Linked DNA regions of Cytobacillus sp. IB215665. The main gene of each other region encodes a partner of the protein of the gene in region 2 in a complex. Links are inferred from orthologs where the notes say so. Each region holds a gene or a part of one and is shown on either strand. Other genes may lie near its edges. The genes, in order: sirA and dnaA.

Region 1 (3,143 bases), on a different replicon or contig from region 2:
AGCCACACGCACTTGTTCTTACACGTCAGAACTTGCCTACTTTACCAAATACGAAGCGTGATGCATATGAAGGTGTAAAGCGAGGAGCATATGTTGTGTCTCCAGCAAGTAATGACAATGTAGATGCATTGCTATTAGCATCTGGCTCAGAGGTTAGTCTAGCTGTTGAGGCGCAGAAGTCATTAGCTAATGATGGCGTTCATGTATCAGTTGTTAGTATGCCATCTTGGGATCGTTTTGAAGAACAATCACAAGAATATAAAGATGCTGTTTTACCTAAAAACATTAAAAAACGCTTAGGTATTGAAATGGCTTCTTCATTAGGCTGGGAAAGGTATACTGGTGATGAAGGTGATATTTTAGCGATCAATCAGTTTGGCGCATCTGCACCTGGAGAAAAAATAATGGCAGAGTATGGTTTTACAGTTGAAAACGTAGTAAACAAAGTAAAGAACTTATTACAAAAATAAGCAAAAGAGGGCCTTTTTTAAAGGGCTCTTTTTTTTAGGTGTTTTCGCATAGATTTTTTTAATAAACACGAAAACCACTAGATTATTATGTTTACGACAACAGCCTTTCTTTAACTTCTCCAACGTAAAATAATACTTAAATGGCAACAATCAATTTCACTAGTTGCTAAAATAAAAGTGATTGTAATACCATCTGGATTAAATGAACATTCAACTTCTGAAGTAATACCTGTTGATTTAATTAATTGTTCAACTTTATTTAACTGAGACTCTTGAGCAGCGGTCATGACCTGAAGTGCAAATTCCTTAGAGTAAGCAATTTTATTTAGAACTAAAGCAGCCTCACTCATCAACTTTTGCATTTCTTTTGCGGATTTACTAAACATTGTTGTGTCAACAGGAGGAAATTGTCTGTTGTTATATGGGTGTCGACTAGTATGGTTTACATGATAGTCGTTAAGTAACTGAGGAGAATTATATATTATTTGATAATGACATGCATTAGCATCGAAATTAACTCGGGATGTAAACACCTTATCTTACCTCCTTCACTCTTTCGGTTTAGCTTTTTTTGATCGGCCGTTTTTGCATTAATATTACTTTACACGAATTGTATACACGTTTTGTCTTAGTAGGAAATACAACTATATATGTGAAAATAGCTTTCAACTTTTATATTATACGCTCGTAAACAAAATAGGTGATTATCATTAACAGAGATATTAGACAGAATTCGGCAAAACAAGTGGCTCATTTTTGCGGAATAAGACAATAATTTAAATAAGACAAGTCTATAATTAGATTAAATATGTAGGATAAAGGAGGGAACTTCGTGAGACACTATCGTATTTATTTAATTGAAGAACAATTTGCTAAACATTATTTTGGACGAGAGAAAATGCTATTACAGCTGTTTGTAGATTATGAACATGCTAATAGTGCAAGAAAACAATTACTAAAAAAACAAATAGAGTATATTACTCAACCAATCCCTACTCTTACAATCCACAAATTATTGGTGAAACAACTACACAACCAGAACGATAATAACTCTCATCGTAAGGTTCATTCCATATTATTACCTGATAATAAAAGCTATGCAAAATTAGTCGTATATGAAGAATACATGCAATTGACTGCTGAAGGAAGCTATGAAGCTGAAGCTGTATTTTTTGAGATTATAAGAAAATTCGATCCTTGTTTCTTGGCAATGGATTTACAGCTCGACCGGTATGGCTGGTTAAAACCAGTTAAAATGAATGCTTTTTAGTAATGATAGCGAATCTTTCATTACTATTGTCACACATATAATATTTTGAATGTTCTGTTAAAAAAATAAAACTACATGTTTTATATAAAAATTATTTCTTATTGAGACTTTTGTGCTCAACTATTGTATAATCATATTTGGTTTAGTACACTGTAATGTAGACAATTTGAAGGAGGAAAATAGTATGTGGGAAATAGTTCTATGGGTATCTTTAGGTTTAGTCGCTGGAGTTGCTCTAGGATTTTTCATAGCTCGAAAATATATGATGAACTATCTTAAGAAAAATCCACCTATTAATGAACAAATGTTGAAAGTGATGATGGCACAAATGGGTCAAAAGCCATCACAAAAGAAAATCAATCAAATGATGAAAGCAATGAACAACCAAATAAAATAAAGTTGTAAGGCACTCAAATGGTTGGGTGTCTTTTTATGAATTCGATTACAAATAATGAATATGGTCTGTAAATAAATGTTTAGAAGTTTTCGTATGTGTTAGATTATTCATACATATCATTTCTTTGCAATACTGATAAACATTATTTTCTATGTTTATGTATATGCACATATCTTATCATAGTAAATATCAAGCACTTTCTCACTGATGGATTAAATCTTATAGGTGAAGAAAGGGTGAGGCAAGAGACTTACCTTAGTACAACGAATTACAAGTTTACTTGACTGAGTTCAATGGGGGACAAAAGATGAGTGTTTTTAAAGACTTGATGTGGTTTTTTAAAAAAGAAAAAAAGTCATATATTTTTGGGATTCTCGTTCTATGTATAGTAGCTATGCTGGAACTAGTAGCACCAAGAGTAATAGGGATTGTTGTAGATCATATTAATGATCAGACGTTATCAATCAATCTATTATTAAAGTGGATGTTGTTATTAATTGCAGTTACTATTATAGTTTATTTTCTCCGTTTAGTATGGAGGATGATGATTTTTGGATCATCAGTAAAGCTGGCTAGGTTGTTACGAAACCAATTATTTGAGCATTTCACAAAAATGTCTCAATCATTTTACCAAAAGAAGCGTATAGGTGACTTAATGGCACATGCTACAAATGATATTCAAGCCATTCAGCAAACAGCAGGTGCGGGAGTATTAACACTTGTCGACTCAGTAGCTACAGGTGGTTTTGTATTAATTACAATGGCAGCTACGATTAGTTGGAAATTAACATTAATTTGTCTAATACCAATGCCTTTTATGGCATTAGCAACCAATTTTTACGGAACATTATTGCATAAACATTTTCATAAAGCTCAGGAAGCTTTTTCTTCTTTAAACGACAAAGTTCAAGAAAGTACTAGCGGGATAAAAGTTATTAAAACTTTTGGACAGGAAAAAGAAGACAATGAGGCATTTTTTGAACAATCTGAAGACGTAGTCAAAAAG
Region 2 (3,330 bases):
ACATCTTTCGAATCGGTAAACACTTGTCGAATCAATCGCTTTATTCTATTTCTAGTAACAGCATTTCCAATCTTTTTACTTACAGACAAGCCAATTCGGAAAAAATCTTGCTCTGGTTTTTCAAGTACATAAATTACAAATTGACGGTTAGCAAAGGATTTTCCTTGTTTGAAAACTTTTTGAAATTCATCATTTTTTTTTATTCGATACTTTTTCTTCATTTTTATCCCCCTGTAATTCATAGGGTTTAACATTACAATGCGCAAAATTAAGAAAAGCCTACGATATCTATCATCCTTCCAACAACACTAAAGCTAGATAGTTTTATGAATAGCTTTAGTTGGCCGCTTTACGCGACAGCTTGGCGTCAAGCTGATAGATTTTGGGGCTAAATATAGTTAATGCTCAAGCATGAATAGCACTCCAACATAATGTATATACTTTCTTATCTAATTGAAAAAAGACCACTGACGTTTCAGTGGCCTAAGCTGATAATACTTTTCTTCCTCTACGACGACGACGAGCTAAAACCTTACGTCCGTTTTTCGAGCTCATTCGACTACGGAATCCATGTACTTTGCTCCGCTTACGATTATTTGGTTGATAAGTTCTTTTCATTATATGACACCTCCCTGAGGAATAGCTGTTAAAGACAGTCTTACTAATTATAGAAAAGAAACATAATAAATGTCAACCTATCATTTAAACTTCTATATTTTTTTAGAATTGACATACTTTCTCACATTAATAAAGTTGTAATACATCCCTGTGGACAACTTTTTCCCATTTATTTTTGTTCTTCTACAGTTATCGACAGCATTTACCCAATATCTCCTTTTGTGGACATTTTTTTTAAACAACCTGTTAAAGTTGTGGATAAGCTACTAAAAAGCATTGCAACTATTATATTTTTTTGTTATCATATTTGTGTTTTCTATCTGTGAATAATTTATTTTATAATTGCGTTATCCACAAAATGTGGATAACGTGTGGATATTTTATTAAAGGTTGTTTAAATACTTGTCCACAAGCATGGGGATTTGTCGATAAACTACTTTTCATCATTATAAACTGTTCTCCACACAATTTCTGCGTGTATATTTATTCAGTAATACTAATTATGTGAATGCAATCTAATGTAAGGGAGGGCATGTGTTGGAAAATATTTCAGATTTATGGGATAAAGCTCTCAGTGAAATTGAGAAAAAATTAAGTAAACCTAGCTTTGAAACGTGGCTAAAAGCGACAAAAGCATATTCATTAAAAAATGATACGTTAACCATTACGGCTCCAAATGAATTTGCAAGAGATTGGCTCGAGTCTAGATATTCTGTATTAATTGCAGAAACAATTTACGATATAACCGGTGAACAATTAACGATTAAATTTATTATTCCTCAAAATCAGCAAGATGAAGACCTTGAGACAAATATACCTGCGAAAAAAGTGAAAAAACAGGATAATAATCACCCTGAACTACTGCAAAATATGTTAAATCCAAAATATACATTTGATACCTTTGTCATTGGTTCTGGCAACCGATTTGCTCACGCAGCTTCATTAGCTGTAGCAGAGGCGCCAGCGAAAGCCTATAATCCACTTTTTATATATGGTGGAGTAGGATTAGGTAAAACTCATTTGATGCATGCTATTGGCCATTATGTAATCGAGCATAATCCTTCAGCTAAAGTAGTCTATTTGTCTTCCGAGAAGTTTACAAACGAATTTATTAATTCGATTAGGGATAATAAAGCAGTTGATTTTCGAAATAGATATCGTAATGTTGATGTTTTACTTATAGATGATATTCAATTTCTAGCTGGAAAAGAACAAACTCAAGAAGAATTTTTTCATACTTTTAATACTTTGCATGAAGAAAGTAAACAAATTGTTATCTCAAGTGACCGTCCTCCAAAAGAAATACCGACGCTAGAGGATCGCTTAAGATCTAGATTTGAATGGGGATTAATTACAGATATTACACCTCCTGATTTGGAAACAAGAATAGCAATATTGCGTAAAAAAGCAAAGGCTGAAGGACTAGATATTCCTAATGAAGCTATGTTATATATCGCAAATCAAATCGATTCAAATATACGTGAGCTTGAAGGTGCACTTATACGTGTTGTAGCTTATTCGTCACTTATTAATAAAGATATTAACGCAGATTTAGCTGCTGAAGCTTTGAAGAATATTATTCCTAGTGCTAAACCGAAAGTAATAACAATACATGAAATCCAAAAAACTGTTGGTCAGCATTATAATGTGAAACTTGAAGACTTTAAGGCTAAAAAACGCACAAAATCAGTCGCTTTTCCTAGACAGATTGCTATGTATTTATCACGAGAATTAACCGACTTCTCACTACCAAAGATCGGCGAAGAATTCGGGGGAAGAGATCACACCACTGTTATTCATGCACATGAAAAAATTTCTAAATTAATTCAAACCGATTCACAATTACAAAAACAATTGAATGATATTAACTCTCACTTAAAAGCATAGTAGGTTTATACTTATTCTTAATACTGTGAATAACTTAACACATATTACACACAGTCTATCCACATGTGGATAGACTGTGTTTCCTTTGCTATAATTAGTTATCCACAATTCCACAGCCCCTACTATTACTTCTACTATTTTTTTAAAAGATTATATATATATTCAATTGTTAACTAGTTTATGACTAAAGGAGGACTTTATAATGAAATTTATAATTCAACGAGACTATTTATTACGCAGTGTACAAGATGTAATGAAAGCCGTTTCTTCTAGAACAACAATTCCAATATTAACGGGTATTAAAATAGTGGCAAATGAAAATGGAGTTACATTAACAGGAAGTGATTCTGATATTTCTATTGAATCATTTATTCCGCTTGAACACGAAGATTTAGAAGTTGTTGAACTGGTCAAAAGCGGAAGTGTTGTTTTACAAGCTCGTGTATTTAGTGAAATTGTTAAAAAGCTTCCTAAAGAAAGTGTAGAAATTGATGTACAAAACCACTTTTTGACTATTATTAGATCTGGAAAAGCAGAATTTAATTTAAACGGCTTAGATGCAGAAGAATATCCATTATTACCACAAATTGAAGAAAATGATGCTTTTCAAGTTCCGTCTGATTTAGTAAAACAATTAATTAGACATACAGTTTTTGCCGTGTCCACGTCAGAAACACGACCTTTATTGACAGGTGTAAACTTGAAAATAGAAAATAACGAATTGACCTGTATTGCAACAGATAGTCATCGACTTGCTTTACGCAAAGCGAGAATTGATTTGAATACGACAGATGTATCGTATAATATTGTTATTCCAGGAAAAAG

What was found.
Region 1: the proteins of dnaA (region 2) and sirA are in contact, whole or in part, in a crystal structure (PDB 4TPS), measured with the Bacillus subtilis proteins. The link is inferred for Cytobacillus sp. IB215665 from one-to-one orthologs.

Annotation. Positions count from the first base shown.
Region 1 is NZ_JAXBME010000016.1:73,788-76,930, reverse strand. Bases 225-3,021 are described here. They hold sirA (sporulation inhibitor of replication protein SirA), read left to right. Parts: upstream 225-1,302; coding sequence 1,303-1,740; downstream 1,741-3,021. Other genes in these bases: SLH52_RS17465 (ABC transporter transmembrane domain-containing protein), read left to right, coding at 2,445-3,021; SLH52_RS17470 (YneF family protein), read left to right, coding at 1,925-2,137; SLH52_RS17480 (hypothetical protein), read right to left, coding at 581-1,003; tkt (transketolase), read left to right, coding at 225-470. In the rest of the region: more of tkt, read left to right, coding at 1-224; more of SLH52_RS17465, read left to right, coding at 3,022-3,143. UniProt on the Bacillus subtilis protein: Inhibits DNA replication initiation during sporulation, preventing overinitiation and thus enforcing diploidy; probably the main regulator of sporulation replication initiation under Spo0A control.
Region 2 is NZ_JAXBME010000001.1:11,325-14,654, reverse strand. What follows is about bases 347-3,330. They hold dnaA (chromosomal replication initiator protein DnaA), read left to right. Parts: upstream 347-1,155; coding sequence 1,156-2,505; downstream 2,506-3,330. Other genes in these bases: dnaN (DNA polymerase III subunit beta), read left to right, coding at 2,708-3,330; rpmH (50S ribosomal protein L34), read right to left, coding at 484-618. In the rest of the region: rnpA (ribonuclease P protein component), read right to left, coding at 1-221. UniProt on the Bacillus subtilis protein: Plays an essential role in the initiation and regulation of chromosomal replication. ATP-DnaA binds to the origin of replication (oriC) to initiate formation of the DNA replication initiation complex once per cell cycle.